Regions from separate parts of the Streptomyces kurssanovii genome, predicted to be linked through region 3. Evidence: riboswitches for the same ligand, from Rfam matches in the RefSeq annotation. Region 3 holds a riboswitch; each other region holds the start of a gene.
What was found. A riboswitch is a leader RNA that binds a small molecule or an ion and turns the genes downstream of it on or off. The one in region 3 is predicted to bind cyclic di-AMP.

Region 1 (3,267 bases), on a different contig from region 3:
CGCACCGACCAGGTGTGGACATCGGACAACACGGACCCGCTGGACCGGCTGGCCGTCCAGCACGGCTTCAGCCAGCTGCACCCGGCCCGGGTCATGGCGGCCTGGGTCACCGACAGCCCCAACGTCCAGCTCAACGGTCGCCGCAGCAGTCTGCGCTTCCGGTTCGTGAGCGCCATGGCCGGGGTGCTGGGCGTCGGGGGAGACCTCGCGGCATGGAGCGAGGCGGAGCTGGCAGAGGCACGCGACTGGGTCCGGCTCTACAAGGAGATCAGGCCGCTGGTCCAGCACGGCGAGCTGTACCGGCTGCGGGCCCCCGAGGGGGGTCTCAGCGCCGTGCAGTACGTACGGGGCGAGGAGACGGTGGTGCTCGCGCTGCTCCAGGCCCAGCGCTACGGCGAGCGGCCGCCGGCGCTCCGGCTGCGCGGCATCGAGGCGACGGCGGCCTACGTGTGCGTGGACACCGGAACGGTCCACCAGGGCGGGGTGCTGCTTCACCATGGAATTCACACCGGGCTGAAGGGCGATTTCGACGCCAAGGTGATCCGGCTACGGCGAATGTGATCACCGGCCTCAATTCGCCTTACCGGTAAGGGACCGGCGGGAATTGCGAAACGGGCCCGGCGGCCGACGGTGACGGAAACGGCGGCCGCGTGGAAGGCGAGGGGGAAGGAGACGGGAAGGAGCCCCTGGCCGGGCAGCTGGAAGTGACCGGTCTCACGGCTCTCGTCACCAGGCGGCGAAGTGGGGCAAGGGTGGCGGGATTTGATGGGCAAGTGCGGGACTAGATGTCTAAATGCTGCTTCTGTCCGAAATGGCGGGTTGCGCATAACGTGCCCCGTAACAAGGGGAGATGGGTTCCGGCTCGTGAGCAGCGTCATATCCGTGACGTTCCGTGGCCGGGGTGCTGAGGTGAATTCCGTTGCCGGCAAGGTGATTGGCCCTCTCTTGTCGACGGAGGGTGACCGGGAATCCGCAGGGGGCGGGGCTGCGGTCATTGATCGTGGAAAATCGCGGCTTGTCCCACGCTGCCCGACTCGCCTACGGTCACGCTCAATCCGGACGGACCGCCTAATCCTGCCGCCGCCCGGAATTCGAACCTATCCACGCGTGGCAGGAGCGGGGGACCCAGGTAGTACGCCGTATCCGGATAATCCGGACGGCTTGGGGTGAAGTCGCACCAAGTGCGCGACCGGGCATCTCCAGCCCGAACCCGACAGCTCACCTCGTAGGCGCCGGAGAGGAATGCGCCATGCCCGCGAAGGGTAAGCACCGCCGTCCCAAGACCAACCCGATCACCCGCGGCTTCGTCGTCGCCGGTACGGGTGGCGCCGCCATCGCGCTCCCGCTGTTCGGCGCCACCACGGCCAACGCCGCCCCGGCGGCGGCCCCGGCCGTGACGGAGAAGACCGCCGCTGCTCCGGCCTCCGCGCCTGCGGCCGCCCCGGCCGCCAAGAAGGCCCCGAAGGCGTACACGGTCGTCGCCGGGGACTACCTGTCGAAGATCGCCGAGGAGCAGGACGTCCGCGGAGGCTGGAAGCAGCTCTTCAACGACAACCGCCGTGTCATCGGTGCCGACCCGTCGCTGATCCACCCGGGTCTGGAGCTGACGATCGGCGCGAAGAACAAGGCGAAGAACGACCCGGAGCCCCGTTCCGAGTCGCAGACCCGCCCGTCGCGCGACGACTCGCGGTCCGCCGCGCCGGAGGCCGAGGCTCCGCAGGCGAAGGCTCCCGCCAAGGAGGCCGCGCCCGCTTCGTCCGGTTCCGGCTTCAGCGCCCCCGTGGACGCGGGCGTCACCACCCAGTACCGGGCCTCCGGTGCCATGTGGTCCAGCGGTTACCACACCGGTGTCGACTTCGCCGCCGCCTCCGGCAGCTCCGTCAAGGCCATCGGCGCGGGTACCGTCGTCTCCGCCGGCTGGGGTGGTGCGTACGGCAACGAGGTCGTCATCCAGCACACGGACGGCACCTACTCCCAGTACGCCCACCTCTCCTCGCTCGCCGTCTCCAGCGGCCAGTCGGTGACCGGTGGTCAGCAGATCGGGCTGTCCGGTTCGACCGGCAACTCCTCCGGTCCGCACCTGCACTTCGAGGTCCGCACCGGCCCCTCCTACGGTTCGGACATCGACCCGCTGGCCTACCTGCGCGAGCACGGCGTCTCCCTCTGAGCCGTCCCGCCGCACGCCGTTCGCCGGCAAGTCCCCGTTCCGCTTCAGGTGGAGCGGGGGCTTCCGCGTATTCCGGTGTGGCCGAAACGTGACGGGTGGTAAAGATCACGGCGCGTCAACCCCTCCTTACGGTCGCGTAGGTCACATCCATGCAGGAAAGATGTGCTCCCGTGGCAGACGATTCGAGAACAGAGAACAGTGGCGCATTCGGGTCGTACGCGGCGATCGGTGACAGCTTCACCGAGGGCGTGGGGGACCCGGGCCCCGACGGGAGATTCGTCGGATGGGCGGACCGGTTCGCCGTCCTGCTCGCCGACCGGATGCCGGAGCACTCCTTCCGGTACGCCAACCTCGCCGTGCGCGGCCGCCTCCTCGACCAGATCGTCGAGGAGCAGGTGCCGAGGGCACGCGAGCTCGCGCCGGACCTGGTGACCTTCTGCGCCGGCGGCAACGACATCATCCGGCCCGGCTCCGACCCCGACGACGTCGCGGAACGCTTCGAACGCGCGGTGGCCGACCTCGCCGGTTCCGTCGGCACCGTCATGGTGACCACCGGTTTCGACACCCGGGACGTGCCGGTCCTGCGGCATCTGCGCGGCAAGATCGCCACGTACACCGCCCACGTACGGGCCATCGCCGACCGGTACGACTGCCCCGTGCTGGACCTGTGGTCGCTCAAGTCCGTCCAGGACCGGCGTGCTTGGGACGCCGACCGGCTCCACCTGTCACCCGAGGGGCACACCAGGGTCGCGCTGCGCGCCGCACAGGTCCTCGGGATCGAGGTGCCCGCCGATCCCGATCAGCCGTGGCCGCCGCTGCCCCCGCGAGGGACGTTCGAGGTGCGCCGGGACGACATCCAGTGGGCACGCGAGTATCTGGTGCCCTGGATCGGGCGACGGCTCCGCGGCGAGAGCTCCGGTGATCATGTGGAGGCCAAGCGCCCCGACCTGCTGCCGCTCTGAGGTCCACGGCGACCCCGTACGGGTCGAACCGGCCGACTACTCCATGCTCCGCGCGGAGCGGCCCGGCGGCGCACCGATGTGGGTGCGGGGCGACGACATGGGCCCCGACCGGTCACCTGAACGGCCGGACCGGTCCTG
Region 2 (3,267 bases), on a different contig from region 3:
GCTTCCCGAGACCGTCTGAGCCCGGCGGGCCCTGTCGCCCGCCGCCATTCACAGAAAAGCCGCGGCGTTCCGGGTCCGGAGCGCCGCGGTTCTGCATTTAAGACCGTATTCCGCATTCCGCGTTCCGGGCCCGGACAGAAAAGGAATGCGGAGAAATGGCCGACCCCATCACGCCTTCTTTTGTATACGCCCTCTGTTAATTCCGGCCGCTCGTGGTGTTTACGGCATGTTGCGAAGTCCTCACCCGTACGGTGCGGCGCAGCCGGTGGGCCGCGGCGGCACGCTCGGCGTGCGCGGCCGTCAGCGCGCGCGCACGCTCCGCGTCACCGCGGGCCACGGCGTCGACGATCGCACCGTGCTCCGCCCACGACTCGACCGGGGCGAGCGGCTGCTCCACCGAGTACATCCAGGCGATCTTGTGCCGCAACTGGGTCAGCAGCGCGGTCAGCCCGGGGCTGTCGCAGGACTGGGCGAGTGTCTCGTGGAACCAGGAGCCGAGCGAGCGCAGATCCTCGCCCTGCCCCCGGCGGGCCCGCTCCTGACCGAGTCTCACCAGGCCGCGCAGCACCCGCAGATGCGCTTCCGTGCGGCGCTGCGCGGCGCGCGCCGCGCCCAGCGGCTCCAGCAGCATGCGGATCTCCAGGAGGTCGGCGGCCTCCCGCTCCGTCGGCTCCGCCACACAGGCGCCCGCGTGCCGGCGGGTCACGACGAAACCCTCCGACTCCAGGGTGCGCAGCGCCTCGCGCACCGGGACGCGGGAGACCCCGTAGCGGCGGGCCAGCTGCTCCTCGGTGAGCCGGCTGCCGCGCTCGTAGACCCCGGAGACGATGTCGTCGCGGATCGCCGTGCATACCGAGTGCGCGGGAATACGCATGACCGAACCTCCGCATTGATCCGAGCGAAACGCAGCCGATTGACGCGTGTTCCCGTGACTCTATTGCAATCAACGCGGTTTTCCGACGCCAGGACGAAAACCATGGAAGTCTCTTGACGGAGACGGTAATCACTCAATGGGCGAAACGCCGTGGAATGCGCCGAAGGCCCCCGGCGGGGAGCCGGGGGCCTTCGGACTTGAGGCGCGGGACGCGGGGCGCCGAGGGTCAGACGTTGACGCCGTGCGAGCGGAGGTAGGCGACCGGGTCGATGTCGGAGCCGTACTCGGCGGTGGTCCGGGCCTCGAAGTGGAGGTGCGGGCCGGTCGAGTTGCCGGTCGAGCCGGACAGGCCGATCTGCCGGCCCGGGGTGACCTGCTGGCCGACGGAGACGCTGATGGACGACAGGTGGCCGTACTGGGTGTACGTGCCGTCGTTCATCCGGATGACGACGTTGTTGCCGTACGCGCCGCCCCAGCCGGCCTCGACGACGGTGCCCGAACCGACGGACACGACGGAACTGCCGGAGGCGGCACGGAAGTCGACGCCGGAGTGGCTGCCGGAGGACCACAGGGCGCCGCCGGTCTTGTAGCCGGTGGTGACGTACGAACCGGCGATGGGGAGCCGGAAGGAGTTCAGCCGCTTGCGCTCGGCCTCACGGGCGGCGCGCTCCTTGGCCTCGCGGGCCTCCTTGGCACGCGCCTCGGCCTTGCGCCTGGCCTCCGCCTTCGCCTCTGCCTCGGCCTTCGCCTGCGCCTTGGCCTTGGCGGCGGCCTCCTGGGCCTCCCTCTCCTGGGCGGCGGCCTGGTCGGCTATCTCGTCGGCGAGCGACCCCATGGAGACGATCTGGGTGAGGCCGGTGTCCTCGACGGACGGGGCCTCGGTGTCAGCGGCGAGCGCCGGGGAGGCGAGGGTTCCGATGACGCCGGTGGTGGCGAGGGCGGCGACGCCGGCCAGGTTCGCGCTCCTGCGCGTCAGGCGGCTCGGGGCACGATGCTTCCCGGTGGCACGGGTGAACGCCATGAAGAGGCTGGTCCTTTCCTTCCTTCTCGCCTACCGGGTTAGCTGACGGGTTCGGAGCAGGAAGGTCTCCTACGGCCCCCTCCGCACGGGCGAAGGACGGCCGATTCACCCCAGGGACTGCGTGGGTCCCCGGCTCCCCAGGCTCGCGCCTGACGGGGACTCGGCGATGGCTGCCCGATGCCGCGGGCGCGACGATCTTCAGGCGGACAGCCGGACCGACGCTAGGCAACCCATTCGTCAATCACCAAACAGACAGCCCGTTTTGTAGCGCATGCCACAGGGCAGACAGGCACTCAAGCCTGCAAATCGGACATAGAGCAGGACCCCGGCAAACGATTCGAAGCCGGGGTCCTGTTCGTGCGGATTGCTCGTTTCTTGAGTCGCCGGGGCCGGGCGGCTCCCGTATCAGCCCGTGACAACCCTCACTTCACCGATGCCGAGCGCCTTCACCGGCTCCTCGATCTGCGACGCGTCGCCGACGAGCACGGTCACCAGCCGGTCGACCGGGAAGGCGTTGACGACCGCCGCGGTCGCCTCCACGGTGCCCGTCTCCGCCAGCCGGACGTACATCTGCGCCTGGTAGTCGTCCGGGAGGTGCTGCTCGACCTGGTCGGCCAGCGTGGCCGCGACGGACGCCGCCGTCTCGTACTTCAGCGGGGCGACGCCCACCAGGTTCTGCACGGCGACGTCCCGCTCGGCGTCCGTGAGCCCCTCGGCGGCGAGCGTGCGAAGCACCTTCCACAGGTCCTCGAGCGCCGGACCGGTGTTGGGCGTGTCCACGGAGCCGCTGATGGCGAGCATCGAGGCGCCGGAGCCGTCCGGAGCGGAGCGCAGCACCTGGCCGAAGGCGCGCACACCGTAGGTGTAGCCCTTCTCCTCGCGCAGCACCCGGTCCAGGCGGGAGGTCAGCGTGCCGCCGAGGCAGTACGTGCCGAGCACCTGGGCGGGCCAGACACGGTCGTGGCGGTCGCCGCCGACGCGGCCGATGAGCAGCTGTGTCTGCACCGCACCGGGGCGGTCGACGATGACCACCCGGCCGGTGTCGTCGGCGGTGATCGTGGGCACCGGACGCGGGTCCGCCTTGTCGCCCGTCCACGCCCCGAGCGTGTCGCCGAGGACGGCGTCCAGGTCGATGTCGGTGAGGTCGCCGACGATCACCGCGGTGGCGGTGGCGGGCCGCACATGCGCCTCGTAGAAGGCGCGTACGGCGGCCGCGTCGATCCGCGCGACCGTCTCCTCCGTGCCCTGGCGCGGCCGGGAGACGCGCAGCGAGGCCGGGAAGAGCTCCTTGGAGAGCTGCTTGGCTGCCCGGCGGCCCGGGTTCGCCGTCTCGTGCGGGATCTCGTCCAGGCGGTTGCGGACCAGCCGCTCG
Region 3 (3,267 bases):
CCGTCCGTCCGCCCGCTACGTCCTGCCGGAGTTCACGGAGCGCACGTCCTTCGGGACCCGCACGCTCGATCCGTACTCGAAGCTGATGGCCGAGCGGATCGTCTTCCTGGGGACCGCCGTCGACGACACGGCGGCGAACGACGTCATCGCGCAACTCCTGCACCTCGAGTACGAGGCTCCCGACCAGGACATCTGTCTGTACATCAACTCCCCGGGCGGGTCGCTGAGCGCCATGTCCGCCATCTACGACACGATGCAGGTCGTCATGTGCGACGTGGCGACCACCTGCCTCGGCCAGGCCGCCTCGACGGCGGTCGCCCTGCTCGCCGCGGGCGCTCCCGGCAAGCGCATGGCCCTGCCCGGCGCGCGGATCGTGATGCAGCAGCCCGCGTACGAGGAGCCGTTGCGCGGGCAGCCGTCCGATCTGGAGATCCACGCCGCCGAGTTGTTGCGACTGCGCGAGCAACTCGCCTCGATGCTGGTGCGCCACACCGGCAACGACCCGGACCGCATCGCGGGCGACCTGGAGCGGGACAAGATCTTCGACGCCGCCGCGGCGCAGGAGTACGGCCTGATCGACCATGTCGTCACGAGCCGCAAGCTCTCGGCCGTGCCACGCACGGGGAGGTGAGCGCGGGATGCTGCCGCCCGAACTGCCGCCGCTGCCGGCACTGACCCGCGCCGAGGCCGAGTTCGTCGACACCTACCTCGAAGTCGTCGACCTGCTCGGCAGGATCAACCCCGCCCGCACCACCCACACCTACGGAGCCCTGCGCGCCGCGCAGGCGCTCGTCGGGCGAGCCGCCGCCCTCAAGGACGCCCTGACGCTCATGCACATCCGGGGCGAGAGCGAGGTGTACACGCACACACTGACGGAGGCACTGCGCGTCCTCGACGGCGAGCGCAGGACCGATCGGCTGACCATGCCGCCGCTTTCCACGAGTTGACGGACGTTCCGGTGCCGCCCGCCGACACGGCGCGGCGGCTCCCGTACCCCGTTCGGTGGAGTTCGGCCCAAGTTGTCGCACTGCCCCGGACTTGCGTCGGCGGGACCACCGATCTGGCGCAATCGGGCGCTTCAACTGCTGGTACGGGACGGGACGGGAGCGAGGAAAAAGGGGTCCGACAGGCCTGCCCACCCGAAAGGTCCAGTCGTGATCAGCTTCACAAAAGCCGTTTCAGCTCGGAAATCGGACATCGGTGGGTAACGATCCGTGGGACGACAAGCCCCCGCCACCTCGACGGGGCGGTCCGGGCGGACGCTGAATCCTGCCGCCGCGCCGGATGTCTGGTCGACGGAATTGCATCGGCAGGAGTGGAGGACCCAGCAGTACGGCGTGACCGGCGATCCCGGCCACGCCTTGGGGTGAAGCCGCCGCGGCGGCCGGGCGTCTTCGCCGTCCGAACCCGACAGGTCACCCTTCACAGGCGGCTGACGAAGGGTTGCGCATGACCGCGCAGATGCATCTCCCGCACCTGTTCTCACGGGCGGGCGCCGTATCGGCACTCACGATCGCCGCCGTCGGCGGCACACTTCTGACCCCTGGCAGCGCTGCTGAAGCGCATGCGATCAGCAGCCACGCGAGCAAGGCGCTCAAGGTGGCCGCCTCGAAGAAGGGCTCGCCGTACCGGTACGGCGCCACGGGTCCGTCCCGCTTCGACTGTTCGGGGCTGACGCTCTATTCGTACAAGAAGGCGGGCAAGAAGCTGCCCCGCACCGCCCAGCAGCAGTACAACCGGACCCGCCACATCTCCGCTTCCCATCGGCAACGCGGTGACCTGGTGTTCTTCCATGCCGGCGGTGTCGTCTACCACGTGGGGCTCTACGCCGGGAACGGGAAGATCTGGCACTCGCCCAAGACGGGTGACGTGGTCCGGCTGGTCAAGATCTGGACGAAGAGCGTCAAGTACGGCCGCGTGCGCTGACGTACCGCCAGGTCCCGCCGGGGTCCTGGACGGATGTCAGTGCGCCGTCGAGCGGATCAGCAGGGCCGCGCCGAGCGTGGTCAGCGCGCCTCCCGAGACGCCTTCGACGGCGCGGGCGGTCCGCGGCCGGCGCAGCCACCGGCCGAGCCGGTCGACCAGCAGCGCCACCGCCGGGAACCACAGCAGCGCCAGCAGCACGACCGTGCCGGCGAGCAGCAGCGTGCGCGGCAGTACGGCCGCGCCGTCGGGAACGAACTGCGGGAGCAGACTCAGGAAGAGCACCGGCGCCTTCGGGTTGAGGACGTTGGTGAGGAAGCCCTGCCGCAGTCCGCGTCCGACGCCGTGCGGGGCCGCGTTCCGCGGATCCGCCGGGTCAGGCTGCGGGCGCAGTGCGGCGTGCAGCGACCGGACCCCGAGATACAGCACATAGGCACCGCCCGCTGTCTGCAGGGTCCGGTAGAGGACGGGCACCGTGGCGAGAGCGGCGGCGAGCCCCGCCACGGCCAGCGCCGTGTGGACGAGCAGCCCGCCGGCCACTCCCACCGCGCAAGCGACACCGGCGCGGCGTGAGGCGACCGCGTTGCGTACGACGACGGTGAAGTCGGCGCCGGGCATGGCGACCATGCCCGCGGCGACCCCGATGAAGGCGATCAGCTGTCCGTCCATGCGTACCAGCGTGGAGGCGCCCGGGCCTTAACGTGTACTTGGACTTTCTGCGGGGAGGCCTGAAGCAACGCTTAAGGGGTGGCATGTACGACCCGATCCGGCTGGCGGCTCTCGTCGCCGTGGCGGACGCCGGTTCCATCACCCGGGCCGCCGCCCGGCTCGGATACACGGCGCCGGCGCTCTCGCAGCAGATCGCCAAGCTGGAGCGCGAGGCCGGGGCCGTTCTCCTCGTGCGCTCGCACCGCGGCGCACGGCTGACGGCGGCCGGCGAGCTGCTCGCGGAACGCGCCCGCCGGGTGCTGGACGAGATGGACCGGGCGCGCCATGAGCTGGCGGGGCTCACCGGCCTGGCCGGCGGCCGCCTTCGGGTCGGCACGTTCACGACGGTCGGGATCCATCTGCTGCCACCCGTGCTGAGCGCCTTCCGCCGCGCGCATCCGGACGTGGAACTCACCGTCGCGGAGTACAAGCCGCCCGGCGGGGTCACGGCCGTGGCCACGGGCGAGGTCGATGTGGCACTGACCCATGCCTATGAACCGGCCGAGCCGGCCGCCACGCCGCAGGGAGTGGTGGTGGAACCCCTCCTGGTGGAGGAGTTGGTGCTCGTGACCGCTCCGGGGCATGTACTCGCGGGCGGTTCCGGCCGGCTGCCCGTGGGCGAGCTGGCGGGCCAGC

Region 1: it holds a riboswitch for cyclic di-AMP, as region 3 does, so the genes downstream of both, AB0K36_RS10365 (M23 family metallopeptidase) here and AB0K36_RS27410 (C40 family peptidase) in region 3, are expected to answer to the same signal.
Region 2: it holds a riboswitch for cyclic di-AMP, as region 3 does, so the genes downstream of both, AB0K36_RS06405 (M23 family metallopeptidase) here and AB0K36_RS27410 (C40 family peptidase) in region 3, are expected to answer to the same signal.

Annotation. Positions count from the first base shown of each region.
Region 1 is NZ_JBFAQK010000009.1:161,569-164,835, forward strand. Features, by position in the region: gene AB0K36_RS10360 (alpha-galactosidase) at 1-561, shown strand, start outside; cyclic di-AMP (ydaO/yuaA leader) riboswitch at 1,072-1,247, shown strand; gene AB0K36_RS10365 (M23 family metallopeptidase) at 1,250-2,167, shown strand; gene AB0K36_RS10370 (SGNH/GDSL hydrolase family protein) at 2,338-3,129, shown strand; gene AB0K36_RS10375 (STM4011 family radical SAM protein) at 3,242-3,267, opposite strand, start outside.
Region 2 is NZ_JBFAQK010000005.1:112,613-115,879, reverse strand. Features, by position in the region: gene AB0K36_RS06415 (HPr family phosphocarrier protein) at 1-19, shown strand, start outside; gene AB0K36_RS06410 (GntR family transcriptional regulator) at 197-874, opposite strand; gene AB0K36_RS06405 (M23 family metallopeptidase) at 1,101-1,895, opposite strand; cyclic di-AMP (ydaO/yuaA leader) riboswitch at 1,909-2,071, opposite strand; gene AB0K36_RS06400 (M16 family metallopeptidase) at 2,301-3,267, opposite strand, start outside.
Region 3 is NZ_JBFAQK010000053.1:16,751-20,017, forward strand. Features, by position in the region: gene AB0K36_RS27400 (ATP-dependent Clp protease proteolytic subunit) at 1-631, shown strand, start outside; gene AB0K36_RS27405 (hypothetical protein) at 639-947, shown strand; cyclic di-AMP (ydaO/yuaA leader) riboswitch at 1,284-1,446, shown strand; gene AB0K36_RS27410 (C40 family peptidase) at 1,450-1,926, shown strand; gene AB0K36_RS27415 (LysE family translocator) at 1,963-2,592, opposite strand; gene AB0K36_RS27420 (LysR family transcriptional regulator) at 2,676-3,267, shown strand, end outside.